4 regions of the Bacillus cihuensis genome follow, and region 1 is predicted to be linked to each of the others. Evidence: riboswitches for the same ligand, from Rfam matches in the RefSeq annotation. Region 1 holds a riboswitch; each other region holds the start of a gene.
The links. Region 1 has a riboswitch for S-adenosylmethionine ahead of V179_RS0123765 (methionine ABC transporter ATP-binding protein). Riboswitches for the same ligand answer to the same signal wherever they lie in the genome.
Positions count from the first base shown of each region.

Region 2: linked by a shared signal. The riboswitch ahead of V179_RS0102635 (methionine ABC transporter ATP-binding protein) and the one ahead of V179_RS0123765 (methionine ABC transporter ATP-binding protein) in region 1 are both predicted to bind S-adenosylmethionine.
Region 3: linked by a shared signal. The riboswitch ahead of V179_RS0113910 (LLM class flavin-dependent oxidoreductase) and the one ahead of V179_RS0123765 (methionine ABC transporter ATP-binding protein) in region 1 are both predicted to bind S-adenosylmethionine.
Region 4: linked by a shared signal. The riboswitch ahead of V179_RS0124965 (LLM class flavin-dependent oxidoreductase) and the one ahead of V179_RS0123765 (methionine ABC transporter ATP-binding protein) in region 1 are both predicted to bind S-adenosylmethionine.

Region 1 covers NZ_KI632498.1:399,300-406,786, forward strand. The annotation lists gene V179_RS0123740 (arsenate reductase family protein) at 3-359, shown strand; gene gcvH (glycine cleavage system protein GcvH) at 431-814, shown strand; gene V179_RS0123750 (toprim domain-containing protein) at 1,093-1,449, shown strand; gene V179_RS0123755 (thioredoxin family protein) at 1,465-1,776, shown strand; SAM riboswitch class I at 1,964-2,071, shown strand; gene V179_RS0123760 (O-acetylhomoserine aminocarboxypropyltransferase/cysteine synthase family protein) at 2,177-3,490, shown strand; SAM riboswitch class I at 3,966-4,077, shown strand; gene V179_RS0123765 (methionine ABC transporter ATP-binding protein) at 4,253-5,290, shown strand; gene V179_RS0123770 (methionine ABC transporter permease) at 5,280-5,948, shown strand; gene V179_RS0123775 (MetQ/NlpA family ABC transporter substrate-binding protein) at 5,965-6,822, shown strand.
Region 2 covers NZ_AYSD01000010.1:596,479-603,965, forward strand. The annotation lists gene V179_RS0102620 (ATP-binding protein) at 1-146, opposite strand, end outside; gene V179_RS0102625 (pyridoxal phosphate-dependent aminotransferase) at 452-1,615, opposite strand; gene V179_RS0102630 (carbon-nitrogen family hydrolase) at 1,697-2,479, shown strand; SAM riboswitch class I at 2,641-2,747, shown strand; gene V179_RS0102635 (methionine ABC transporter ATP-binding protein) at 2,860-3,873, shown strand; gene V179_RS0102640 (methionine ABC transporter permease) at 3,863-4,534, shown strand; gene V179_RS0102645 (MetQ/NlpA family ABC transporter substrate-binding protein) at 4,710-5,546, shown strand; gene V179_RS26915 (DUF2187 family protein) at 6,332-6,553, shown strand; gene V179_RS0102655 (sigma-70 family RNA polymerase sigma factor) at 7,202-7,487, shown strand, end outside.
Region 3 covers NZ_KI632495.1:1,681,140-1,688,626, reverse strand. The annotation lists gene V179_RS0113930 (putative bifunctional diguanylate cyclase/phosphodiesterase) at 1-1,975, shown strand, start outside; gene V179_RS0113920 (HIT family protein) at 2,526-2,948, shown strand; gene V179_RS0113915 (acyl-CoA dehydrogenase family protein) at 3,165-4,322, opposite strand; SAM riboswitch class I at 4,401-4,517, opposite strand; SAM riboswitch class I at 4,687-4,789, shown strand; gene V179_RS0113910 (LLM class flavin-dependent oxidoreductase) at 4,946-6,334, shown strand; gene V179_RS30720 (hypothetical protein) at 6,558-6,773, shown strand; gene V179_RS0113900 (MetQ/NlpA family ABC transporter substrate-binding protein) at 7,048-7,487, shown strand, end outside.
Region 4 covers NZ_KI632499.1:143,333-150,819, reverse strand. The annotation lists gene V179_RS0124980 (DNA topoisomerase III) at 1-288, opposite strand, end outside; gene V179_RS0124975 (ABC-F family ATP-binding cassette domain-containing protein) at 681-2,243, shown strand; gene V179_RS0124970 (ATP-grasp domain-containing protein) at 2,435-3,382, opposite strand; gene V179_RS0124965 (LLM class flavin-dependent oxidoreductase) at 3,412-4,461, opposite strand; SAM riboswitch class I at 4,551-4,657, opposite strand; gene V179_RS0124960 (class I SAM-dependent methyltransferase) at 4,894-6,075, opposite strand; gene V179_RS0124955 (response regulator) at 6,427-7,059, opposite strand; gene V179_RS0124950 (sensor histidine kinase) at 7,052-7,487, opposite strand, start outside.

The DNA.
Region 1 (7,487 bases):
AAATGGCCTTAACATTTTATTGGTATCCAAAATGCGGAACTTGCCGTAAAGCTAAAAATTGGCTTGATGCACATGAACTTACATACAAAGACATCCATATCGCGGAAAATCCGCCTTCAAGTTCTGAATTGAAAGAGTTGTTCCGTAACAGTGGTCTGGAATTAAAGAAATTTTTTAACACAAGTGGTCAAAAGTATCGTGAAATGGGATTGAAGGATCGTTTGAAAGATGCTTCTGAACAAGAGATGCTAGAGTTATTAGCTTCAGACGGAATGTTAATAAAGCGTCCGATTGTTACAGACGGGAAAACGGTAACAGTCGGTTTTAAAGAAGAAGAATTTGAGAAGAATTGGATTTAAACACTTCCAAATTGGAAAATCTACTTTATACTATAAGAGTGATAGTACTACATACTTGGAGGGATTTACTAATGACAACACCAAAAGAACTACGTTACTCGGAAGAACATGAATGGGTTAAAACTGAAGGTGAAACGGTTCGTATCGGAATTACACACTTTGCGCAATCAGAGCTTGGTGATATCGTGTTTGTTGAGCTTCCAGAAGTAGGCGATGAAATTAAAGCGGACGAGCCATTCGGCAGCGTGGAATCTGTTAAAACAGTTTCTGAATTATATGCACCGATCAGCGGTAAAATCGTTGCAGTGAATGAAGATCTGAATGATAGCCCTGAGTTTGTCAACGAATCCCCTTATGAGAAGGCTTGGATGATCGTAGTCGAACCGTCTGACAACAGTGAAATTGAGAAATTAATGACAGCAGAGTCTTACGAAGCAATGATTAACGAAGGATAACGTGTTAAATGAGGAAGACTGCTGCGACGGTCTTCCTTGTTTTATCGGTCAATTATTGAAATTTCCTGTATGAAGGACATGGGGACGGGTCTTCGCAACCTTCTAATATAACCTACCTACTTAGCAGGTATACTTATTTAATTATAGAAAGTCCCGAAAATCCGTCTCCGCACCGCCGCCATTAGGATTAGGCGAGTAGCGTGCTACAGGATTGATCCTTCATGGTAATGGATGGCGCTTAACTTTTGTACATTGAATGAACTAAAAGATGGGTGATGATGTTGTTCGTGAAGCCTGAGGTTGAAAAAATTCTTATTGTCGAAGGTACTTCTGATAAGCGTCAAGTAAAAAAGATCTTGAATGAAGATATTGAGATTATCTGTACAAACGGGACAATCTCTTTAGTTCGATTGGATGAACTTGTGGAAGAGTTGGAAGACAAAGATGTTTATATCCTCGTAGACGCAGATGATTCTGGAGAAAAACTTAGGAAACAGCTGATGCGTGAATTGCCCAATGCATCCCATATTTATATAGATAAAATGTATCGTCAAGTGGCGGATGCCCCGCTAAAACATCTTTCAACTATGCTACTTTCAGCTAAAATAGATGTGAAAATGAAATTTTTAGAATAGAGGATAGGTATTACCATGCAAGAATGGAATGAAAGAGAATTAAATGACGCGATTCAACAAAAGGATACTTTTTGCTTATATTTGTATACCCCGATGTGTGGAACTTGTCAGGTCGCTTCAAAAATGCTAACTGTAGTGTTAGAGATGTATCCTAAATTAAAAAGCGGCAAGATGAATATGAACTATATTCCAGCCATCTCAATACAATATAAGATAGAAAGTGTCCCTTGTTTGTTGCTTATTAAAGAAGGACAATTGTTGGAGAAAATTTACGCATTCCAATCTGTCCCTTATTTGTATACTCTCTTAAAAAAGCTGGAATTGTAAAGAAGGCCCAACAACACTTCGTATCAATGACACGGTAAAAGTCGATGCGTGTGAGGTATGGGTCTTCTTAAGTTCCCATTTATCCGGCAGCAATATTTGACGTAGGGCAAAATAAAAATAAAGTTGACGAGCACTATAGGCCGTGATATATTAGTCCTAAGATTAATTTACCGAAAATTAAAATAATTTCTTATCAAGAGTGGTGGAGGAACTGGTCCTACGAAGCCCGGCAACCGGTATGTAATATCATACACGGTGCTAATTCCAGCAGAGTATTAGCTCTGGAAGATAAGAAGAGTTGATAAAAACCTCTTCTTAAAGAGGTTTTTTTTGATTCTCATCCACTTAGTTTGCCAGGGCGAAAAATAAGGAATAAATGACGAAAAGGGAGTGGATTTGCATGGGAGAAGAAAAAAACAATTATCGATTTGAGACATTAAGTGTACACGGTGGGCTTGAGGCTGACCCGACTACTGGAGCTAGATCATTACCAATTTATCAAAGTAATGCTTTTGCTTTTAAAAGCACAGAGCATGCAGCTAATTTGTTCGGTTTGAAAGAGAGTGGTTATATTTATTCAAGAATTCATAACCCAACCGTAACGACGTTCGAGGAGAGAGTAGCGTTATTAGAGGGGGGCATTGGTGCATTAGCAGTATCTAGTGGTATGGCTGCAATCACGTTAGCGATTATGAATATCGCAGGTGCGGGGGATGAAATTGTAGCTGCATCCACTTTGTATGGCGGTACATATAATTTATTTGCCAACACACTTCCGAAATATGGGATAAAGGTCCATTTTGTATCACCTGATAGTCCTGAAAACTTTAGAGAAGCGATTACTTCACGAACAAGAGCGGTATTTGCGGAAGTGATCGGGAATCCAAGTTTGCGTGTTTTTGATATTGAAGCAGTAGCAGATATTGCACATGAAGCAGGTGTTCCGCTCATTATCGATAGTACGTTTGCGACACCATATCTATGCAGACCGATTGATTTTGGCGCTGATATTATCGTTCATTCCGCAACAAAATGGTTACTGGGGAATGGCACGACAATGGGCGGAATCATTGTAGATGCAGGAAAGTTTAATTATAATTCACCGAATTTCCCAGGATTTACTGAACCAGATCCAAGCTATGACGGAATGGTGTATAGTGAAGCATGTGGCCCAGCTGCATTTATTACAAAAGCTCGTGTTCAACTGCTTAGAGATTTAGGGCCACAATTAAGCCCGCAGAGCGCATTTCAATTTGCGGTAGGATTGGAAACATTACATGTGAGAATGAAGGAACATATTTCGAATACGAAAATTATCATCGATTATCTACAAAATCATCCTGCGGTTTCTTGGGTCAACTATCCGGGTAATGAAGATCATCCTGATAAGAAATTGGCTGATAAATATTTACCAAAAGGAGCAGGATCCATTGTCACATTTGGCATTAAAGGTGGCAGAGAAGCGGGAGCAAAACTGATCGACTCTATTCGCCTTTGGTCTCATGTTGCGAACGTTGGGGATGCAAAAAGTTTAATCATCCATCCAGCAAGTACGACACACCAACAGCTTACTGCGAAAGAAATTGAGAAAGCTGGCGTAAGCGAAGATTTGGTACGTTTATCAGTGGGGATTGAGAACGCCCAAGACTTAATCGATGATCTTGAACAAGCAATCGAAAAAGCTACTGGCATCCATTCACTTACGGTAAAATAATTTTTTCCACTCTTAACGGGCAGTAAGATCCCAACCTTAAGATTCTAAGCATGCTAAAAGAAGATAGGTGGGATCAACTGCCTGTAAGGGTCCGATTGGATAGATACAATGAATCTTACCGATGCATGAGCGGAGATAAAGTTTGTGCCCATGATGTGTGTCACAAAGACGAAGACATGAGGACGCGGCGTACTGTCTCTGATTCATTGAATAGAGTTTGTACTGTCGAATGATCGAAGCAAGAGCGAAAATCTAAGCGACAGTAGAATAAGACTAACAATCATTGAGGGATGAAGAAAACCCTCAATGATTGAAGTTTCACTTTATATAAAAACGATTGTTGGCAAGTTTTTTTAACAGACTTTCATAAAATAGAAATATAATACATTGACACTCTATCTTTTTGCATGGTATTATTCCAACGAAAACAAAATGAACTTTAATTGATGATTCATCAATTTCTTATACTTGTTTGCTCTTATCAAGAGAGGTGGAGGGATGTGCCCGATGAAGCCCGGCAACCGGCAAAGCTATTGCTTTGAAAAGGTGCCAATTCACGCAAAGCTAATTGCTTTGGGAGATGAGAGAAAGGTCTTTTTTTCATAATGCCTTTCTGCTCTCTGCAGAAAGGCATTTTTTATTTCCAATGATGCAAATAAACAGTGCATGAATGGAGAGGTTCGTGAAATCTTATTTAGTAGAAGGTTTTTACAAACAACATGAGTAGGTTCATAGGTTTTATTGCATAAAGAGGTGAGTTCAATGATAACACTGTCGAAAGTTAGTAAGGTATTCAGTACCAAATCTTTGCAATCCCAGCCGATTAAGGCTGTTGATGAAGTCAATTTAACAATTAACAAAGGTGAAATATTTGGAATTATTGGATATAGTGGTGCAGGAAAAAGTACCCTCATCCGAATGCTAAATGGTTTAGAAACCCCATCAACGGGTTCTGTCGTTGTTGCAGGAAATACGATTTCGAGCATTAAAGGTCGTAACTTGCGTAAGGCGCGTCAAGAGATTAGCATGATTTTTCAACATTTTAATTTATTGTGGTCTCGTACTGTTCACGATAATATCGCGTTTCCGCTTGAAATTGCCGGTGTAAAGAAAAGTGAACGCCAAAAACGAGTCAATGAATTAATTAAGTTGGTCGGTTTAGAGGGCAGAGAAAATGCCTACCCTTCCCAATTAAGCGGTGGACAGAAGCAAAGGGTTGGAATAGCACGAGCATTAGCGAACAACCCAAAGGTACTCCTTTGTGATGAGGCGACATCTGCACTTGATCCGCAAACAACCGACTCGATACTAGAGCTTTTGGTGGATATTAATAATCGATTAGGATTGACAATTGTTCTAATAACTCATGAAATGCATGTAATTCGTAAAATTTGTCATCGGGTTGCTGTCATGGAAGGCGGTAGAATTGTTGAGCAAGGGCCAGTTCTAGACGTATTTCAGAACCCAGCTGCACAAATAACAAAGCGGTTTGTTCAACAAGTAACTGAGCCTGCGGAAACGAAAGACACTGTGGACCATTTACTCGAGAACTATCCACAAGGCAAGGTTGTTCAATTAACTTTTGTAGGAGAGAATACGGAAAGTCCGCTGATTACAAAGCTTATCCGTAATTTTCAATTGGACGTTAATATCGTACAAGGGAAAATTTCACAAACTCAAAGTGGATCGTATGGCACATTGTTTATTCATATGGATGGCAGCGATGAGGAAATCTCCCGTGCAATCACATACATCAAAGAACAGCAGGTTGGCGTGGAGGTGATCTCAAATGCTGAGTAATTGGTTTCCGAATGTAATTTGGGAAAATCTATGGTTAGCAACGAAGGAAACATTATATATGACAGGGATTGCTTTAGTTGCGACTTTTGTAATAGGAATCCTGCTAGGGTTATTATTATTTTTAACATCCAAAGGACAGATGTGGGAAAATAAAATGATTAACATCATTATCTCAGCTGTTGTCAATATATTCCGCTCGATCCCATTTATTATTCTTATTATCTTATTAATTCCGTTTACGATTATTGTTGTAGGTTCAATGCTAGGTGCAAAGGCTGCTCTCCCTGCCCTAATTATCGGGGCTGCTCCCTTTTATGCGAGGATGGTCGAGATTGGCCTCAGAGAAGTGGATAAAGGTGTCATTGAAGCGGCGAGATCGATGGGCGCTAAAACGAGTACCATTATTTTTAAAGTATTATTACCAGAATCTATGCCTGCTCTTGTTTCCGGAATAACCGTTACAGCTATCGCGTTAGTTGGTTATACGGCGATGGCTGGTGCTATTGGTGCAGGGGGACTTGGAGATCTTGCTTATAAAGAAGGTTTCCAGAGAACGAAAAATGATGTAACGCTGTTGGCAACAATTGTTATATTACTAATTGTGTTCGTCATCCAATTTATTGGTGATTTAATAACTTCAAAATTAGACAAACGATGAGATGGGGGTAAAGGAAATGAAAAAGAAAAAATGGTTTCAAACTTTAGCAATTGCATCGACATTATTATTAGGTTTGACAGCATGTGGAACAAGTGCTGATAAGAAAGAAAGTGACAATGGTTCGGCGGATGAGAAGGGCTTAACAAAGCTAGTTATTGGGGCTTCCAATGTTCCGCACGCTGAAATTCTTGAGAAAGCAAAACCAGCATTAAAAGAAAAAGGAGTCGATCTTGAGATTAAAGTTTTCTCAGATTTTATTTTGCCAAATAAAGCATTGGCTGCAAAAGAAATTGATGCCAATTACTTTCAGCATCTTCCGTACTTAGAGGAAGAGATTGCAGATAAGGGCTATGATTTCGTTAATGCTGGCGCTGTGCACATTGAGCCGATTGGGATTTACTCTAAAAAGTATAAAAGTTTAGATGAAATCCCTGAAGGCGGAAAAATTATTATGCGTGATGCTGTATCAGATGAAGGAAGGATTCTTTCTATTTTCCAAGAGCATGGTTTGATTAAATTAAAAGAAGGCATAAATAAAACTAAAGCAACGATCAATGATATTGTTGAAAATCCGAAGAAACTTGTATTCCAACCTAATATTGAAGCGGCATTACTTCCACAGGTCTTTAATAATGGTGAAGGGGATGCTGTAGTTATCAATGCAAACTATGCATTAGATGCTGGACTTGATCCGATAAATGATCCAATTGCAGTTGAGTCAGCAAAAGACAATCCGTACGTAAATATTATTGCCGTTCGTGCTGGTGATGAGAAACGTGAAGACATTAAAGCATTAGTAGAAGTTCTACACTCAAAAGAAATTCAAGATTTCATTATGGAAAAGTATAAAGGAGCAGTTTTACCTGCTGAATAATAATTGTGAAGAAGGGTGTCCCAACAAATGGGCCAAGCCTCGACTGCTGTTTACAGTTTAAAATAAGTGCTGAATCACTTATAAACTGTTGAATAAGCTCGGGGTAAGGTCATTATGGGACACCCTTTTTTCGTAAATTTTGCAACTAGAACGGGATTAACAATCAGTGTGGGATCAAGAAAACTCCACTGATTGAAGTTTTACATTATATTGCATAGCATTGTTCCGTAATAGTAAGAATATTAGTTATATTCTCTAGCTGATCATGTGTAATCGGCTCTGTGACGGGTATATGGATTTTGAAAAGTAAATTGCTGAGATGTTACACTAAAATCCAATAAAAAATGGAAGGATTGATTCATTATCAACTCTCTAGAGTTAAACGTAACGAGCGAAATGGAAAAGGCGATGCAACAATCACACGGAATAGGCTACAGTGAGTATAGCAGGCGATTGGATATTCGGCTCCAGGTCGAGAAACGAAGAGAGAAGGATTATGAAGAAGGCAACCGAATCGTGAATAATCTGCAACGTCAGATATATTAATAATTCCATTTGATAAGTAGTCGAAAGATCGGTCGAAGTCCACGTAATGGATAACGGCCGGTCTTTTTTGATCTCTGTAAATATAATTTGTTTGAAGGTCATTGAGACGGGGATTTACG
Region 2 (7,487 bases), on a different contig from region 1:
AGGATAAGAGAGACTATTGGGAAAATACCGATAACCCAGCCTTTTATTTCTTCTAAACGATACACATATTTAACCAAATAAACCATTTGTACTAAACATAGAGAGAGTAGAATAAATAAAAAATTGATAAGTAAGTCCTTCGTCATAAGGTCCATCGTTGCACCGAACTTTCAATAGTAGTATGAATAGTTGAAATATTATATGTAAATCATACCAAAATAAGTAAATTAATACTAGTGATATATAACAGAAGAAAGAATTTTCAAACAAAAGAAACGACGAGGAACTTTCTTACAAAAAAGAGAGAGTGTCCCATAAGTGTTCTGGATCCCACACAGCACTGCATCTAGATTATCTTAAATCGAAATCACGCTAGATATAGTATTGTGGGGGCTGACACATTGGCTCATGGGACGCCCTCTATGATTCAAATTTATATGAGATTTAATTATTAGAATAATTCGAGTTTTTTGATCCGTTCTACGGCCTTTACCAATAACTTTTCATCCACTAATAAACCGACACGAATATACCCTTCTCCATATTCACCGAACCCATTGCCGGCGGCAACTGCTACATCTGCTTTCTCAAGCAAATAATTGGCGAATGTTTCACTAGTAAACCCACTAGGCACCGGCAACCAAGCGAAAAACGATCCAGTTGGTGCTTCAACTTTCCAGCCAATATTTTGGCATGCCGTAATAAAGGCATTTCGACGTTGTTCATAACGGTTGACGAGTTCTCCAACACATTGCTGATCATCTGTTAGCGCTGCAACTGCGGCCTTTTGCACAGCTGGAAAAAGACTGCAGTATAAATGATCTTGGATAAGGTTTAGAGCTTCGATAATTTTGGCATTACCAACCGCAAAGCCGACGCGCCAGCCGGCCATATTATAGGTTTTAGATAATGTATACATTTCTATGCCGACGTCTTTTGCACCATTGACCTCAAGAAAGCTTACTGGTTTTTTTCCATCAAATCCAATTGCGCCATAGGCAAAATCATGCAAAATCGTGATTGAATGTTTTTTTGCAAAAGCAACTGTTTCTTCGAAGAAAGTCCGATCTACTGTAGCCCCAGTCGGATTGTTCGGATAGTTAAGATACATTAATTTTGCTGATTCTTTTTGTTTTTGCGGAATGGCGTTGAAATCAGGTAAAAATTGATTTTCAGCTTTAAGTGGGAATGTTTTATATTCGACATTCGCTAACACTGCACCTGATAAATAATCCGGGTATCCTGGATCAGGCAATAACATTAGTTCGCCTTCATTTAACAAGCACATTGGCAGCTCAACTAGACCTGTTTTCGTCCCAAATAAAATAGCTATTTCAGTCTCTGGGTCGATAGCTACTCCATATTGTTTCAAATAAAATTCGCTAGCAGCTTCCTTCAGTTCTTTAAGTCCTCTAAACGGGGAGTATTTATGAGTTAGTGGATCCTCTGCCGCAGTTTGGAGAGCTTTGATGATGTGTGGTGGTGTCGGCTGATCTGGGTTACCTTGCCCTAAATTAATAACATCCCGTCCTTCTGCAACTGCCTTGCCTACCTTTTCAACTAGGTTTGCAAAAAATTGTACTGGTAATTTTTTTAAGCGCTCTGAATATTCCATGTGAACCACCTTTTATGTAAGAGTTGCTATTTAATCTAAAATTTTATAATATTTAGATAAAAAAGTCTAGAGGTGTCAAAAATGAAGATTGCTTGTGTACAAATGGATATCGCTTTTGGGGAGCCAGATCAAAATTATACAGCGATTGAGAAATACATTGAAGAAGCGGCAAAAGCACAAGCGGATGTCATTGTCTTTCCGGAAATGTGGAATACAGGCTACGCTCTTGATCAACTCGACAGACTGGCTGATCGAGAGGGAAGCATAACAAGAAAGCTACTGTCTCAACTGGCCAAAAAACATCAAGTGAACATTGTCGGTGGTTCAGTAGCAACAAAAAGAGGAGACAAATACTTTAATACGATGTATATCGTGGATAGAACTGGAAAAATTGTCGCGGCCTACGATAAAGCTCATTTATTCAAGTTAATGGATGAGCATGTATATTTAAACGAAGGACAAAGTATGAATGTATTTGAAATGAATGGCATTACATGTGGCGGGGTCATCTGTTATGATTTGCGGTTTCCAGAATGGATTCGGACACATGCATTAAATGGAGCCAAGATTATGTTTATCCCGGCTCAGTGGCCAAAGCAACGTATTGACCATTGGCAATTATTATTGCAAGCTAGGGCGATTGAAAACCAGTGTTTTATCGTGGCTGTCAACCGTGTCGGTAATGACCCAAATAATGAATTCAATGGTCATTCCATGGTCATTGCACCTTGGGGTGAGCTACTAATTAGCAATCAAACAGAGGAAGGGATCTTGTACGCGGACCTTGAGTTAGAGGAAGTCGATCAGGTGCGGAAGACGATTCCCGTTTTTAAAGACAGGCGGACGGATTTATACGAATTATAAGGGGAAAAATTAGTACTCTGCTAGAGTAGTAGAGTTTATCACGCTTTAACGGGCCGTTCCCCCTACTGAATGAAGTTTCCCTTTTTAGTTAGTTTTTTTAAAAGATTGACAATAATAGGATAGTTTTATAATATATTAATTACATTAAATTTAATTTAAGATACTTATCCAGAGCGACTGAGGGACTAGGCCCTATGACGTCCGGCAACCCCCAATAATTGGGAAGGTGCCAATCCTGCAGAATGATCTTCATTCTGAAAGATAAGTCGAGATTCTTTCGTATTTCGATGCTCCTTTCAGTTGAAGGGAGCATTTTTCGTAGGATGAAAAGTCTATATATTTTAAATGACTTGTCAATTTGGAGAAATGTGAGGAATTGTATGATTAAAATTCGTAATCTTTCAAAGATTTATAAAACGAAAAAAGGATTAGTTAAGGGAGTAGATGACGTCTCTCTAACGATTCAAAAAGGCGAAATTTATGGAATTGTTGGATATTCTGGAGCAGGAAAAAGTTCATTGCTGCGTTGCATTAATTTGTTAGAGCGACCTACTTCAGGTCAAATTAAAGTGGATGGAACCGATCTTACATCTTTAAAAGGTGAGGATTTACGCTTAGCAAGGTTGAAAATCGGTATGATTTTCCAACATTTTTATTTGATTAGTCAAAAGACTGTATTTGATAATATTGCTTTTTCTTTAAAAGCTGCCAATGTACCAGCAAATCGAATAAAAGGGCGAGTAGAAGAATTGCTCGAAATGGTAGGTCTTGCTGATAAAAAAGACGTATATCCTTCGCAATTAAGTGGCGGTCAAAAACAAAGAGTTGGAATTGCACGGGCTCTTGCTAATAACCCAAAGGTGCTTTTATGTGATGAGGCCACATCAGCACTAGATCCGACTACTACAAAGTCCATATTGAGTTTATTGAAGAAAATTAACAAAGAGCTTCATATTACAATTGTTTTAATTACGCATGAAATGAATGTTGTAAAGGAAATTTGTAATCGAATGGCTATTATGCAATCAGGTAAGGTTATTGAAGAAGGGGCGGTATATGATATTTTTGCTAACCCACAGACGGAACTTACCAATGAGTTTATTGAAAGTGTTGTATCTTTTGAAATCCCAGAAGTGATTTTGAATGGATGCACTGGACCGATTGTCAAAGTGATCTTTAAAGGGAAGATTGCTTCTGAAGGAATTATTTCCGATATGCTTCAGCAGTTTAACGTTAGTGGTAATTTTCTGCACGGTTCTATTGAATATATTCAGGAAATACCACTTGGCATCTTTATTATGGAATTAAAAGGTGAAAAGGAAGAAATAGAGGGCTCACTCCAGTTTATTGAAGGTCGGGCTGCACAAGTAGAGGTGATACGCGGTGGGCTTTGATTATCATCATTTCATAGAACTTATCCCAGATATAAATCTAGCATTTATGCAAACAGTTTATATGATTACAATTTCGTTAATCGTTGCTGTTCTGATCGGTCTGCCGATTGGAATATTATTATTTGTGACGGACAAAGGTTTATTTTTAGAAAATCGCTGGTTCAAAAATGGTTTAGGATTTGTAGTGAATTTAGTCCGTTCGATTCCGTTTATCATTTTATTAGTTGCACTACTTCCACTAACGGACTGGATCGTAGGATCAACAATTGGACCTACTGCAGCAAGCGTATCTTTATCGGTGGCCGCGATTCCGTTTTTTGCTCGAATTGTCGAGACAGCATTGCGTGAGATTGATAAAGGTGTCATTGAGGCAGCTATTGCTGCTGGTGCAACACCATGGATGATCGTTAAAGATGTACTACTGCTAGAAGCCAAGTCAGGCATTATCTCAGGTGTCACGTTAACGCTCGTCAGTTTAATTGGATTTTCGGCTATGGCTGGTACTGTTGGCGGCGGTGGAATCGGTGATTTAGCTATCCGTTTTGGTTATTATCGCTATGACAACACGATTATGATTGCAACAGTAGTTATTTTAATTATTTTAGTTCAGATTATTCAACTTGCTGGTGATTTCATCGCTAAAGTTGTAGATAAAAGATAAAGTGAAACTTCAATCAGTAGGGGTTTTCTTCATCCCCTACTAATTGTTAGTTGAACCAATCGGGCTTTTACGGGCAGTTATCCCCCACCTACGCTTCTTCGATTCCTCCAAGCCTTGAGTGGGGGTGTTACTGCCCGTTAATGCGGGATAAAGAAACAGAAAGAGGGAGACAATTATGAAAAAATGGTTAACAGCATTAATTTTAGTAGCCGTTATAACGGTTTTAGCTGCATGTGGCAATACTAATAGCGAGAAAAGCAGTAACAAAGGGACAAGTTCAGAATCAAAAGAAATTAAATTTGGTGCTACAGCAGGTCCTTATAGTGACATGGTAACGAAAGCGATTATTCCTGGATTAGAAGAAAAAGGATACAAGGTGACAGTCATAGAATTTAGTGATTACATCCAACCGAACAAAGCTTTGGACAATGGCGATATTCAAGCAAACTTGTTCCAAAATACAATATATCTCGAAAACTTCGCGAAAGAAAACAAAATGGACTTAACAGCATTACTCGCTGTACCTACAGCGCCAATGGGGATTTTTTCAAACACATATAAATCTATAGATGAAGTAAAAGACGGGGCAACAGTTACACTTCCTAATGACCCAGTCAATGCGGCTCGTGCTCTTAATACGCTTCAAGATGAAGGATTAATTGTAATTGATAAAAATACTGATCCATTAAAAGCATCAGAAAAAGACATTACGGAAAATAAGAAAAACTTGAAGTTTCAACCACTTGAATCTGGGCAACTTCCCCGTTCAGTGGAAAGTGCAGACTTAGCGGCTGTACCTGGAAACTTCGCGTTAGCTGCCAAGATGGACTTGCTTGATGCATTAGCACTTGAAAATATGAGTGATCAATATCGCAATGTAGTAGCTGTAAAAACAGATAATAAAGATTCACAGTTTGCAAAGGACATTAAAGAAGTTGTTGAGTCTGATGAATTCGAAAAAATTATTGACGAAGAATTTAAAGGATTCGGAAAACCTGAATGGATGAAGTAAATAGAGGGATTTGAAATGAGAGAGGGATATGGCATCAGTGTCACGAAAGAAAGGCTGTAGTTGTACTTCGGATCAAGGTTTGGATTAACAGAAGTTAGACAATTGCAAGTTCAATAATAAATGACAAGATAAGAGGCTAGGTGGTGATTCAAATTTTGAATCATCCCTAGCTTCCTTTATGTTATAGAGTACTTTGATATGTTCAATTGCCTTAAAATCGAGACTTGTAATCTTCGGAATTAAAGTACTCTCCCTTTTACCTCCATCACAATATCTGCTTTTTGGCTATCACGTTCCAAAAGAGAGGTAAACATATTTCAGATAGTGACTTTAAAGAAGAAAAATCGATATGATGATGAACATCAGGAAAAAATCCTTCTGAAAAACTCGGCGGAAAAGTTGTGAAGTTTGTTTAATAATTGAACGTTGTGGAAATATAAGCTAATATCTTCACATACTAACATAGGTACTGTCATTTTAGCTTTTTGAAATTTGTCATGCATTCATAAGTATATTAAACCCCAAATTGCTAACTATAATTACCTGTAGGATACTTATTCTTTTTGCTGCTTGGATCTATTCGTTGTCTGGAATAATTATATTATATGTAGATAGTATTTCCTGGGCAATTTTACTTGCTGTCGGATGGATAAGGATAAACTAAAAGTAAAGACACTGTTCAGAAAAAAATTGGACTGGTGAAACTATGGCACATATGGAATAGAGTTTAGATCTTACATATAAGTGTATATTCAAAATAAAATCATAAAAAAGGGGTAAATAATTTGACAGAAGAAAAAGCGAATCGTAAAAACCCAACAGATAGTAAAATAAAAGTGAAAGTAGGGGATATGATTGATATAAAGAGTGGACTTGAAAAAGGAAAGAAGGGGAAAGTAGTCATCGTGCGAGAAAACTCGGTTATTGTAGAAATTGGTAGAAATACAAAAAAGGATGAACCAATAAATACTGTTGTTAATCATAAAAATTATAAGCTAATTAAGTGAGTGGTTGAGAGCCAGGATCAGTCCCGCAACAATCAATAAATGGGGACTGATCCTTTGTGTAATACCCTCAAACAAGGGATATCTATAAGAACTTTTGTCATTTTTCCCTCCTCCTAATTAAGTACTTTCATTAGGAACACATAATAATAATAGATATTTCCCTATAAATTTTCACAAGGTGCCATCATTGGATGGCTTTTTTTAGTTGGCTGTTTTCACATTCTTTGTTGCTTTTCAATCATTTTTACACTAATAACCCGGGTTGATTTCCGTTGCAGGTCCTCGCTTTCCGCGGGCGGTCTCAGAAGCCTCCTCAGTGCTTTGCACTTGCGGGGTCTCCCTCAACACGCTTTTCCCGCAGGAGTCTCGCACCTGTAACGAAGATCAACATCTGTTCGAACTGGTTTCTTGCTAAAAACAACAATCTTTACGAAAAGAGCCTTTTAGTTCTATTCAATTCGGATCAAAATAGATGCAATTTCTTAATTTGCTTTATTGAAACAGTGTTTTTGAAAGAGGAATTACTTAAATATCGTGAATTATTCATTCCAAATGTTCGATTTCATCTTTCGTCAAACATCTTGAAGTTCTGTACGGTGGACTTACCTAGGAATTCAAGAAGTATGCATATTTCGAAAGGCGAAGTCTTTGGAAAAATTTACTGAAATGGCTGAACAATTTCGGCCGATGATTTATAGTATTATTCAGTCTTTGTCCATTTATAAAAATAAGGAAGAGTTCTATCAGATTGGGTTGATTGCGTTGTGGGAAGCACAATCAAAATTCGATCCAGATCACGGTGCTCTATTTTCTACCTATGCTTATAAAGTAATCAAAGGAAAACTATTAAATGCACTCAGAAAAAATGTACGGATTGACGATACTTGTAAGGTAACTGATATAAGTGAGATGGCTGAGGATCCTGCTTTATCAT
Region 3 (7,487 bases), on a different contig from region 1:
ACTCCTGATTATCTTGAATAAAATAAAAAGCCATTTGCTCACTATTCGGTTCTTTCTTGATTTGTTAATCGTTATGACGGCAGCCACTACATTTAGTTGGATCTTTTTAATTAATCCACTGATCCATCAACATACCAATATGATGGTAAATATCGCGGAGTTACTATATCCAATTTTAGATTTAGGTGTATTCGTAGGGGTTTTAAGTGTTTTTTTCGCATCAGGTAGCATTTTCTCTAAAATGACAAGATTCCTTTTCGTTTCTGGTTTTTTAACACAGATTATTGCAGATAGTATTTTTATCTATTTAAAGGTGATGAATATATACTCTGTAGGAAGTATCAATGAACCATTATGGATTCTATCCATTCTCTTAATAGGTTTAGCTGGAATCCATTATGTTCCCTCTCCAAAGAAAGAGACTAGCATCAATCAAAAAAGAAAAAATAAAAGTCACTTTTTAAAAATTATTACTCCTTACTTGGGTGTTCTTATCCTTTCCATTTATTTCATTTCCTTGTTGTACAAAGCTCATCCTGTTGTACTAGGTCTGTTTTTAACCATATTATTAGCCATTTTGAGACAAATCCTAACTTTGTTAGAAAATGACAAATTAGTGAACGATTTAAATCAATTAAATGAAGACCTTGAAGGGAAAGTCAAGGAAAGAACGGATAAACTAGTAGAAACGCTAAATTCTATGGAATATATCGCTTTACATGACGTTGTTACTGGGTTACCGAATCGTAGATTTATGGAGAAAAGACTTTCACAAGCGATCAGCAATTCGGATGAGTTGCAACAGCGAATGGCATTTATGATGCTTGACTTGGACCGCTTTAAACAAATTAACGACAGTCTTGGACATTCCTATGGTGATCTTTTATTAAAAGAAGTAGGAAGCAGATTAATCAGTTGTCTAAATCAAGATCAATTTGTTTGTCGACTAGGCGGGGATGAATTTGCATTATTAATCGAAAATACAAATATCGATGAGATAGAAGCCATCTCAGGATCTCTATTAACTACCTTAAGAGAGACCTATTATATTAAGGGTGTTGAACTTAATATTACTCCGAGTATTGGGGTGTCTATTTTTCCTGATCATGGGGATGACTTAGATGCTTTAATGATGGCAGCAGATACGGCCATGTACAAAGTAAAGGAAAAAGGAAAAAATGATTGTGAAATTTACAATGGTTCAATGAGCATGGAATCGACGATAAAGTTAGAAACTTCATTAAGAAAGGCTCTAGAGCGGGACGAATTTATCTTATACTACCAGCCACAGATCTCCTTGATCAATCAAGAAATCGTTGGTGCAGAAGCATTGATACGTTGGAATAGACCTGGCTATGGGCTAGTACCTCCATCAGATTTTATTCCAATTGCCGAAGAAATGGGACTAATCTTGCCAATTGGAGAAAGAGTTTTACGGAAAGCATGTGAGCAGTCCTCTTTTTGGAGTCAAAAAGGGTTTACTCAATTAAGAATTGCCGTGAATATCTCTTCCTTACAATTTCAGCAAAATAATTTTATTGAAATGATCTCAAAGATTATCAATGAAACCGGAGCCGATCCAAATCAAATCGAGTTAGAAATTACTGAAAGTATCGCGATGGGTCCAATTGAGAGTAACATAGCTAAATTAAACTTGTTAAAACAAATGGGCTTTAAAATAGCCATGGATGATTTCGGAACAGGTTATTCATCGCTCCATTATTTAAGCCAATTTCAAATTGATCGCCTAAAAATAGACCGTTCCTTCATTTCTGCTTTAGAGAATAGCGAAAAAGATGCAGCCATTGTGAAATTGATTGTCCTAATGGCGAAAAGCTTGAACTTCCAAGTAATTGCTGAAGGTGTAGAGAATAACATTCAAAAATCATTTCTAGAAGAAATACAATGCGATGAGTTTCAAGGGTACTTGTTCAGCCGCCCTGTATGTGTGGAGGATTTTGAAAAATTACTGTAAGCAACGGGCGGTTCGCTTGCTCCTTTTCAGTCCACATGATAGGAATGACGCTGATAAAAGCGTGAAAGAATTAGGGGTAAAAAGGAGTCAAAAGAGATTTACAAAGTATCCGTATATAATAGAAGAAACACGTCAAAACAAGAAACAGTCTGAGCCATTTGAAAATAGGGTTCAGGCTTAAAGTCTATTTGACAGAGGGGCACTTTCATTCAGAAAGGTCTTTTTTAGAATAATCTTGCCTTGTTAATATTTATAGATGTGACCTCGATTACTAAAAGCTTGTACATATATAATTTTCTCATAAGAACCGTCACCTTGCATTTAAGAAGTTGCATCTGTTATTTGTTGAGAAGGAAGGAACAGAGGCACTTGAAGATTTGTTCGAGCAAAAAGTAATAGATTTATTCGAAGTTCAGAGAAAATCGCTCCATTAAATAGAAGTTAATCCTTGCTTCCAAAGGAACCTTACTAATAAAAAAACACAAAAGGAAAATGATAGTGATATAATTAGAAAGTCTAGAATTTTCTAACATGAGAGGACCTGAGGGTGATGGAGCGTAATAAAGATTGTATGTATTGCATGGAGGATGAAAGTCGCGACAACTTAATGATTGAAATCTGTCAGTTGGATGTTTCTACTGTTTTTCTATTTAAAGAGCAGACGTATACGGGCAGATGCAATGTCGTGTATAAGGATCATGTAAAAGAACTTTTTCAGCTCGATCAAGATAAATTGGCGGCATTTATGAATGATGTAAAAAAAGTAGGGGAGGCTTTGGACAAAGCTTTCCAACCAAATAAGCTTAATTATGGGGCATATGGTGATAAAATGCATCATATGCATATGCATATCGTCCCTAAGTATGAAGATAAAGACGAATGGGGTTCCACCTTTGAAATGAACCCAGGTAAAACATACTTAAAAGCAGAAGAATATAAGGACATGATCGCAAGCATTAAAAAATATCTCTAACAACAAACGTTGAAAAGAAATTTGTAAAATAAGAGGTGCACCGAATGGGGCATCTTTTGTTTTTTTATTTACCGTACAAGTAAAGAATTCGCCTCAGTTAAAAAGAAATCAAGTGTTGCGAAAAGTAAAAGTAATCGAAGAGGTATCACAACGCCAGGCTGCAAAAATTTTGAAAGCATAGGGGAAGGGAGACATGAGAACCGTCCCCTCGCTTCTTCAATCTAACACAGTTTTGGCTAGGCTGTATACAATCGCATCATCTGTCGGCGGGTTATGAAGACCTGCACGAACATCCCGGAAGTGGCGCTGTAGGGGGGATTCGGCAGAAAGGCTTCTTGCACCAACAATTCTCATCGCTAAATCTACGACTCTATTCGCGCTGTTTGTTGCAATATATTTCACGGCGGCTAGTTCTGAACCCATGTACGCCCGTTTCTCAGGGTATTCAATCCATTTTCTTGCAACAGAAAATAACACTTCCCGAGCGTTAAATAATTCTAGTTCCATTTTTCCTATTTTTCTTCTTACGTCCGGTACATCACTAATTGGACCTGGCAGTGTACTAGGACGATAGGTAGATGCGAAAGATACAGCATACTCTTTTGCAGAAAGGGCGATTCCAATGTACACAGCAGGTACTTGAAGATACCAGCCATTCGGATGGGGTTGATTAAGCTCTTCTTGTACCAATAATGCATCCGATTCTACCCAGACTTGATCTAAAATCAGATCATCACTCTTTGTGCCCCGCATCGAAATACTATCCCATGTTTCTTCCACAGACACACCTTCCAGCTTATGATCAACAAGTACAAAGCCTTTCTTGCCAGTTTGATTGACATCGACAGTGACGATTGAATAATCGAGTGCGACGGCCATGGAGGTGAAGGATTTAACGCCATTGATCCGCCAGCCGTTGCCTTCTTTGATGGCAGTCGTGGTGGGAATCCCGCCTCTGGAAGGGCTCCCCGTTGCGCGTTCGGATTGTGCCACATTGATCAGGGCGTTGTCATGAACAATCCACTGACAAAGCTTGGCAAAGCTTTCTTCTTTCCAGTGTCTTCTTTCGGCTGCCTCAAGGATGCAGCCTAGATGCCAGCCAAGGGAAAGAGCGGTTGGTGCATCACCTTGTGCGATGATTTCCTGAATGAATAGAAATTCATATAAATCAATTCCAGCACCACCATATTCTTTCGGAACAGTGAGTGCTAAGAAGCCCTGTTCCTTTAAATCTTCAAAGTTTTCATAGGGAAATTCGCCCTCTCTGTCGATTTTAGCTGCTCTTTTTTTAAAGATATCTGCTAATACTTTTGCTTGTTTTATTCGTCCTTCTTGCGTTTTGTTGACGGGTATTTGCTGATGAACAATGGTCATAACATTTGCCTCCATTTTCTTAACATCAAAAAAGTCCTCATTCGCTGACGAAAGAGGACTTTGTTTCTTAGCTGCTCTTTCTCATCTGCCAGACATTGGAACTGTCTGCTGGAATTAGCACCTTTACTTATCACTTTGGATAAATGGTTGCTGCAGGATCGTAGGACCACTTCCTCCCCTGACTCTTGATAAGAATTTGTTACGTATTCTATTTGATAGCCTCACATTAAATGGAATTCTAATAATTGTCAATACTAAAGTTATGAAAAATTCATAATATAATTATTATTTTAATTGTTAAAAATAATTTGACATAATTTTAATCTTCATGTATATTTTTGTAAATAGCTGAATGAAAATGTTTTTCTTATCTAGAGAGGTGGAGGGACTGGCCCTGTGAAACCTCGGCAACAGACTAGTTTAGTACTGTGCCAATTCCATCGAGCGAAATGCTTGAAAGATAAGAAGGGATGTATGCTTTCGTATGGCAATCAATCCCCTTCTTTTCTTGTAAAAGAAGGGGATTTTTTATGACTTTGAATGGAGTCTGAGAAACCTATTTCGTTTCTTTTAATCCGAGTTTGCGGATAAGAAAAATCATATAATACAGGGAGGAAAAAAAATTGACTAAACAAATCATTTTAAATGCTTTTGATATGAGCAGTTCGATGCACAATTCCCATGGGCTTTGGAAGCATCCAGACAATAAGCGTCATCGCAGGTACAAGGATTTGGACTACTGGATTGAATTAGCAAAGCTATTGGAGCGAGGCAAGTTTGATGCGATTTTTTTTGCAGATGTCCTTGGCATTTATGATATTTATCAGAAGAGTAAAGATCCTTCCATTCGAGATGGCTTACAGGTGCCAGTGAACGATGCATCGCTGCTCATTTCTGCGATGGCCAGTGTAACAGAAAATTTGTCATTCGCAATCACAGTTAGTACGACCTATGAACCACCATTTGGAAATGCAAGACGGTTTTCTACTTTAGACCATTTGACAAAGGGAAGAATTGCATGGAATGTTGTGACTTCTTATCTCCCAAATGCAGCCAGAAACTTTGGGTTACCAGATATGATCAAACATGATGAACGATACAATAAAGCCGATGAGTTCCTTGAGGTGTCTTATAAACTCTGGGAGCAAAGCTGGGAAGACAATGCCATGATTGAAAATGCGGAAACGAATACATTGGTAGATCCCGAAAAAGTACATGAAATCAATCATGAAGGCACCTATTTTAAAGTGGAAGGGCCGCATTTAACTGAACCTTCCATTCAGCGCACGCCTGTCATTTATCAAGCGGGAACATCGGAACGCGGCAGGGAATTCGCAGCCAAACATGCAGAGTGTATATTTGTCGGTGGTCCCACACCTGAGAGAATTCGTTTTTACACAGAGGATATTAGACAGCGAGCACAAACGCATGGTCGTAATCCAGATAATATTAAAATCATTTCTTTTCTGAGTGTTATTGTTGCCGAAACGACGGAAGAGGCTTGGCAGAAGTTCGAGGAATATAACAAAGTATGGAGTTCAGATGCTGCTAAAGCACAGTTCGGAGCTAGCGGTTATGACATTGCCGAGTTTGAGGGCGTGGATCCGAATGAGCCGTTTGAATATAAGAAATCGACGGAAGGCGGCCATTATAAAGCAGCTACTTTAACGAAGGATGCACCGAAGAAATTATCTGTTGGTGAAGCACTTAAACGATTCGAGTCATTAGATCGAACCCAAATTATTGTTGGGAACCCATCAGAGGTTGCGGACGCTATACAACGTCAATTTGAAGAATCAGGAGTAGACGGCTTCAATTTAAACCATTTGGTGACGCCTGGTGATTTGGAATCCTTTATTGAGTTAGTGATTCCAATCTTGCAAGAGCGGGGATTATATAAGAAGCAGTATCAATCAGGTACATTGCGAGAAAAGTTATTTCCTAGGGGGAAAAGTATTTTGCCGGATGACCATCCTGGTAGCCAGTACAGACGTGTCCTTACCGAGCGGTAAAAATAGGAGCGGAGTGGAATAGCCGGATGATTGAGTTGAAGCACATTAAGAAGGAATTTAGGGGTAAAAAGGAAACGATTGTGGGTGTAGATGACGTTTCGCTTACGATCGAGAAGGGAGAAATATTCGCGATTCTGGTGGGCCTATCTATAGGAATGGTTTTGTTTATCACGGATCGCGGAATTTTTAAGAAAATATATGGATTAAACAGGTTTTTGAGATCTTGATCAACCTAATCCGTTCCATTCCGTTTATCCTGATCGTATTCTTAATGTTATTTAAAAATTTTCTCGTGGATACAACCATTAGACCATTAGCAGCGACGGTGACTCTAGCGGTAGCGGGGATTCCTTTTTTTTGCAGAATTAGTAGAATCATCTGCAAGAGATTTGATAAAGGAGTCATCGAAGCTGCGGTTGCTGTCTGGACTTCGGGTTAATCATCACAAACATTATCCTTACAGAAGCCAAGCCAGGATTGATGACCGGCTTTACCATGACTGCCATTATCTTAATCGTCTATTCCGCTATGGTTGGAATCATTGGGGTGGGGGATCGAGGATTTAGCTATTCGTTACGGGTACTATCGTTATGATAATACGATCATGTACACAAACCTCATTTTGGTGGTTGTCTTAGTGCAACTATTCCAATATATAGGGGGGCATATCGCGAAAAGAGTAAACAAACGCTAAAAACAGGGGAGTGGTTAAATTGAAAAAACAAATTTTTGTTTTGCTATTCATACTTGTCATGGGTGCTTTATCTGCTTGTAATTCAGGTAGTTCATCCTCTGCCGGTGAAAAGAAAGAATTAGTACTGGGGGCGACAATCCCGTACAGTGATATGCTAGAAAAAGGAGTCAAGCCTTATTTAGAAGAAAAAGGCTATAAGGTAACCGTGAAAGAATTCAACGATTACATACAGCCAAATACAGCACTGAATAACGGATCACTGGATGCAAACTTGTTTCAGCACGAGGTATATATGAATGCGTTCGCAAAAGAAAATGATATGGAATTAACGAGTGTGATTACGGTACCGACAGCACCCATCGGTATTTATTCTAATAAGTATCAATCATTGGATGAGATTGAGAAAGGCAGTACCATTGTACTTGCAAATGATCCTACCAATCTAGCAAGGGGCTTAAC
Region 4 (7,487 bases), on a different contig from region 1:
GTCAGGACGGTTCAGTTGAGTTTTGACAATTTGAAATTGTTTACCAGTTTGTTTAATAACAACCAACTTTAAAGTAGACGGGAGCATAGGTAAATCTTCAAGCTTCCACGCTTTGTATTTTTCATCATAGGCTTCAGGATCAGCATGAGTCACTAAATGACCGAGCGCCCACGTCACAATATATTGATCACCTTCAAAGAATCCATTCCCTTTTTTGTGCGCATTTAAGACCTTCGCTATATCTCTTCCGACTGATGGCTTTTCGGCCAACACGACAGTTTTACTCATAAATAACATCCTTTCAAAATTCCATAATAAGAAACGTCCTTGAGGGTCTGCTCCCGACCCGACGATGAAAAGGTTCAGGTTCTCAAACTGTGTCACCTTATGAAGATGGTGGTGCGGAGCTGATTTTGCGGAGCCCCGCCCCTTTTCCACAGAAAAAGCGCAAATCCCCTTAAAAACCCCATACGCTTTCTTATTTTCCATTAAAGCTCATTACGTCTATTATCGCATAAAATAGCTTGAAGGGCGAAACATCGATTTCCTGGGAAATTTGTCGATAACGCATTGTCCTCGAATTCCCATTCAATTCTTCTTGGTGAAGCATAGCAATCTATTAAGGATTTTAGTATGATAAAAAATAGAGTTTTTACTTTTCATTGGAGGTTCCAAAAGAAATGAGTTTACTTTCTATAGATAAATTAGGCCATTCATTCGGTGATCGCACGCTATTCAAGGACGTATCATTTCGATTAATGGCTGGTGAACATATTGGGTTAGTAGGTGCAAACGGCGTCGGAAAATCGACTATGATGAACATCATCACTGGACAGTTGATCCATGACACTGGACGTGTGGAGTGGACACCTGGTACAGAATACGGCTATTTAGATCAACATACCGTTCTTACAAAAGGCAGAACTATGCGCGATGTGTTGCGCGATGCGTATCTTCCTTTATTCGAACAGGAAAAACTATTAAATGAAGTAACAGAAAAAATGGGCACGGCTACACCCGAGGAATTGGAAGACCTACTCGAACAAATGGGCAAAATTCAAGATAAGCTCGAAGCTGGCGGTTTTTATAATCTAGATATCAAGATTGAAGATGCCGCTCGCGGACTTGGCTTAGATGCAATTGGTCTCGATCGTGACGTTGCTTCCTTAAGCGGAGGTCAACGAACAAAAGTTTTATTAGCTAAACTTTTACTTGAACAACCTGAGGTCCTTCTACTTGATGAGCCAACCAACTACCTTGATGTAGAGCATATTCGCTGGTTAAGCAATTACTTAAAAGAATATCCGCATGCTTTCCTTTTAATTTCCCATGACACCGAATTCATGAACGGTGTAGTGGACGTGATTTTCCATCTAGAATTTTCTAAGTTAACTCGTTATACAGCTACTTATGAAAAATTCCTTGAACTTGCTGAAATTAATAAGAATCAGCATATCAATGCCTATGAAAAACAACAGGATTTTATTAAAAAGCAAGAAGACTTCATCGCAAAAAATAAAGCTCGTTACTCGACATCTGGCCGTGCGAAAAGCCGGCAAAAACAGCTTGAACGAATTGAACGAATTGACCGTCCTGAAACAGCTATGAAACCAACTTTTGATTTCAAGGAATCACGCGGTAGCAGTCGCTTCGTCTTCGAAGGGGAGAATCTCGAAATCGGCTATGACCATCCATTACTTCCAAAACTAACAATGACGGTTGAGCGCGGCGAAAAAATTGCAGTTGTCGGCATGAATGGTGTTGGTAAATCAACTTTATTAAAAACGATTCTCGGCAAAATTGAACCACTTAGCGGAAAACGTATTCTCGGGGACTTCCTATTCCCTTCTTATTTCGAACAAGAAGTGAAAGCCGGAAACACAACGCCAATTGATGAAATTTGGAATGCCTTCCCAGGCTTAGAGCAAGCACAAGTGCGCGGCATTCTAGCACGTGTCGGTTTGAAAAATGAACATATCACCCGGCCTATGAATCAACTAAGTGGTGGAGAACAATCAAAAGTACGCATTTGCAAATTAATGATGAACGAAAGTAATTGGTTAATTTTTGATGAGCCGACAAACCACCTTGATGTTGTAGCTAAGGAAGAATTAAAACGAGCGATGATGGCATATAAAGGTACCATCGTTCTCGTCTGCCACGAACCTGATTTTTATGAAGACTGGGTAACAAAAGTTTGGAACGTTGAAGACTGGATCGATAAAAACGAAGCGCAAGCTTAATGTTTATTCAAAAGACGCTATCCTATAAGTAAGGGTCAGACCCAGCAACTACGACACACAGTTTATAGTGTAAGTAACACTTTAAACTGTGCGGTGAGTGCTAGGTCTGACCCTTTTAATCTAACCTATGGAATTGGATACAAACAACGAGGCTCTTCTGTAATTTTAAATAGAGTGAGCCCTCATTACGATTATCTAACGGTCTCTGTTGTTTTCAATTGAGCCCCTAAAAACTTAGCCAATTCAAGCATGCCATACTTTCCAGCTGTTTTCTCAGCATCTGAATTGTAATTAGTGTTCGTATTCACATCATATGTAAATATCTCACCTTTTTCATTACGGATAAATTCGATACCAGCAACAGTAATTTGATTCGCCTTCAAAAATTGTTCATATTGTTCAATGATCGGCTCATCAAAACCTTCTACAATTTGGAATTTAGGTTTTTCCTCAACTACTTCACCTACCGGACAGAATAGGTCACCAATTGCACAAGCATCCGCTGGACAAAGTTCAAATCCTTCAGAAGTGTCTACTCGAACCGCATAGACAAATTTGCCGCCAACAAACTCACAACGTGTAATATATGCTTCTGGAGATTTAATATATTCTTGAATCAAGGTAATGCCATCTACTGGTTCTTCAAATGTCGGGCCATCTAAATATTGCTTTAACCCTTCTATAGAATGGAATAATTGAACACCAAGCCCTTTTCCTGCACGATTATGCTTAGTAATAAATGAAGCACTACCTAGCTTTTCAGCTGCCTTTAGAATGTTATCCCTACCAATTGCCGCAATCGTTTTTGGAACAGTTATTCCTTGTTTTCTTAAAGCAGTATACTGATTAATTTTACTTAACTCTAAACGTAATGCACGCGTGCCATTAAATACTGTTCGATCATGTTCTTCTAACCATGATAAGACACCTTCCGTTAATTCCGGAGCATACCGGTGGCCTCTTGTATGAGATGATGCGCTCATCCGGCTATAAAACACTCCTTCCGGCGGAGCTTCTGTCAAGTCCACGAGTCCTTGATCGAGATGCCACTCCTCATATGGCAATTGGAGTTCCTCCAGTCGATTTGTTAAATGGGCGGTCCACTCGCTGTTTTCATGAATAACGTAAATTTTACTCATTTTATCTCCTCCTAAATTCATCTATATCCTTATACTTGAACTTTAGTTCGTTTTTCTTCTACGAGCGGCATTACTTGTTTAGCAAATCGCTCCATTTCTTCAAGCTGAGGAGAGAATTGCAACAATAACAAATCAACGCCCACTTCTTCAAACGCAAGAATTTGATCAGCAATTTGATCAGGTGTCCCAATTAGATTCGGACGCAACCCACGATTCGAAACAGAGTAGTCAAATAACTTAACCTGTTGTTCCAGTTGCGACTTACTTACAAAGTCGTTGTATCCAGCATATGAACTTGATTCTTTTACATCCGTAATTCGGGCTAGCTCTTCCTGAGCTTGTTCTTCTGTATCTCGACACACAACGTAAGCAGCCATTCCAAAGGTAGAAAACGGTGATTTTCCTGCTGCTTCTCGTTGCTGCTTCATTCCTTGAATCTTGACAGCAACTTCCTCAACTGTTCCACCGTGCATGACATAAGCATCACATTGATTGACAATAGTCTCTTTGCCACGTACGCTTTCTCCACCTGCATAAAGAATTGGATTCGGACGCTGTACAGGTTTCGGATGCAAATGAGCATTAGCAATCGAATAATATTTCCCGTCATACGAAAACGTATCTTCTGTCCACAATCCTTTAAGCACTTCAATAAATTCCTCTGTACGCTCATAGCGTTCATCATGGGCTGTAAAAACTCCCCCATACTGACGAGCCTCTTCCTCCCACCACGCAGAAACAACATTCAATGTAAAACGTCCATTTGAGATTTGATCAATATTCGCCGCCATTTTTGCCGTTACTGCCGGATTATGAAAACCAGGACGAACAGCTGTCATAATTTCGATTTTTTCTGTCACAGCGGCTAGGGCAGCTGCCGTTGACCAAGCTTCAAGCGAATCACTTTCCGGGCCTTTAATATCATTTAAGTTAAGTTCAGCGACAAGGGTAGTATCATAGCCCCACTTTTCTGCAGCTTGCGTTACTTTTTTTGCATACTCAAAAGTTGGAGGCATCTTCTCATCTTCTACATTTCGTAGCCATCCGCCGAATATCGGCAACCAATAACCATATTTCATTTCACTATCTCCTCTATGATTAAATTATGGCCCTTCTTCGATAAGACAAAAAAACTTCTCCGATAAGAAGAAGTTTGCGTTTGCATTCCACCTTATCTGCCAGAGCCATTACTCCGCTGGAATTAGCACCGTACTGACAATTGTCAACGGTTGCCGGGCTTCAAAGGGCCAGTCCCTCCACCTCTCTTGATAAGAACATATTAAATTGTAATAATAGTTGGAATAATCTTATATTAAAACTCCAGCGTTAGTCAAGACAAATGTTTTCAAATTTTGACAAACAAAAGAGCACCTATATGAATAGGTGCTCTTTTCGCTAACATTTTTTTCAAAACATATCTAAAAAAGATGCAAAAGATTTACCAATACACCATTACGCTCTACTGATCTATCCACCATACAAATGATCATCCCACCCAGACTTTAAATGTCTTAACGTTTTTCCACGACAAGAGTATATGTTTTCGGCAACCCGATATCATGCATCTTATGATTTGGCTCTTCTTCAAGTATCTTTATAACGAGCCCAGATTTACCCACTGCAGTGACAAGTTCTCCTATTGTCCATTTTCGCTGTGCGACTTGTAATAGTTTTTCTTGTATCCCATCCGGCATATGTTTGGAAAATGCGACATTATTCAATTCAATCTGAGGATCGAAATAATTGCCCGTTACTTTATGCTTCTTTCCAGATGAAGTAATTAGTTTGGTAGAAATCGGGTGAAATTCATGCAAAATAAAGCGACCACCTGGCTTTAAGAGCGTTTGAACAAGCTCCATTAACGGTGCTAAATCAATTAGATAATGTAAAACACCAAGCTCCATCAGTACTAGATCATAATCAGCATCACCCCTAGTCAATGATAGAACATCAGAAATAATATAATCCACCGACACATGCGCAGCTTCAGCCAACTCCTTAGCAAAGGTTGCATTTTCCCGTGAGAAATCAACTACCTTAACCTCAGCCCCGAGAGCAGCCATTGCCACAGCCTTCACCCCATTCGAGCCCATCAGATGCATCACTTTCTTCTCGCAAAGATTACCCATATACCGGTAAAACGGCTGAAGACGCCATTTCGGATTATGAAGGATTTTCGATGCGAGCTGTTCAGGCTCTCCGTAACGATTCACTAAGGCGACATAATTATTCTGATTCCACGCTGCTTCATTTTCTTCAGTTAAACCTTGCTGGATCGCCGCTAAATAGTCATGAATATGCTCTGAGTACATTGCCATTTTCTCATCATAAAAATAACTATAAAGGGATTGGCACCAAATTTCTATTCCTCTAACAGCTACCGAAATTCGATACGGGTCGGTTTTTATCGTAGTATTAAAACAACAAGCCACTGTAATGAGCTGATCGTCCACACTAAATTGAAATGACGCTCGCTCTGGCGTCTTTATAAGGTGAGATGGTGAATAATCCCCAAATAACTGATAAGCTTCATTAAACAAATCCCATTGTACGTCGACCGTAATTTCGACTGGTTCTTTTATTGCTACGCCTTGAATTAATAAAGCCACTTCATAAGTAAATTGATAGGGAATATTCTCACCGTCTAATAAACGACCTACTCCAATTACAGTTTGTATGTTTCCTGATTTCATAAATCCTCCAAACTTCCGATAAAATTAAACTTCTATCAGAGTGATATCTTTCATCTTTCGTTGCTCATTAGTTAACCAAACATTCTTTTACAGAGAAAACGTTCATGAGCGTCTGCTCTAAGGCTCTACGATGGAAAAGGTTCAAATTCTAGAATTGTATAACCTAACGAAGGTGGTGGTGCAAAGCTGATCCTGCGAAGCCCCGCCCCTTTTCCACAGAGAAAAAAGAGGCCCAACTTATGATAATCTGATTAGTGCATTTCCTCATGTCACCTAAACAGATTCTCTTTTAGTTGTAGCCTAAAAAGCAGACTTCTATAAGCAGGTACTTAACGCCTGACTCCTTTTGTCTTACTCCACCAAAGAATGCTTAAATGCATAAATAACTGCCTGTGTACGGTCTTGAACATCAAGCTTACTTAAAATGCTACTCACATGCACTTTGGCTGTTTTTAAAGCAATAAATAGTTCATCTGCAATTTCCTGATTTGTTTTTCCCTGTGCCATTAAAAGTAGGATTTCCATTTCTCGATTGGTCAATGATTCATGGGCAGCTGATTCTGGTTTCTTCCTCATCTTCGCCATCATTTTACCGGTAACTTCTGGTTCAAGCACAGTTTGACCATGAAATGTAGAACGCACAGCGTTAGCGATTTCACTCGCTTTTGAAGTTTTCAGCATATAACTTGTTGCTCCCGCTTCTAAAGCAGGATATACTTTCTCATCATCCAAAAAGCTCGTCACGATAATAATTTTCGCCTCTGGCCATTGTTCAATAATTAATCTGGTTGCTTCAATTCCGTCCATTTCCTTCATAACCAGGTCCATCAAGATGATATCAGGTCGCAATTCAAGCGCCATTCTCACACCCGCTGCTCCATCATCCGCTTCGCCAATTACTTGAATATCTGACTGCGCCGACAAATAGGCTGAAACACCAATTCGAACCATTTCATGATCATCCACAAAAATAACATTAATCACCTTGCTCACCTCCCGCACTTAGCATCGGTATTTTCACTTCAAGTCTTGTTCCTTTATTTAAAAGGCTAATGATCTTAAGTGTTCCACCTACTTCAACCGCCCGTTCATACATATTGTTCATGCCATATGAGCCAGCTTTATTCGTTTCTACGTCAAAACCAACCCCATCATCAACAATCCGCAAAATTAACAAACCATCTCGTTCGATCAATAAAACTTCCAGCGAATTCGCCTTTGCATGGCGTAATGTATTAGAAACAGACTCTTGAAGAATTCGAAAAAGATGGTCTTCTATCCCTTTCTTTAATGGAATAGGCTCAAGCTTCCACTTTACCTTCATAGGGACTTTTTGTGATAATTCCACAAGCAATTCCTCGATCCCTTCTTGTAAAGATTTATTATGAAGAGGTACAGGCCGCAAATGTAAC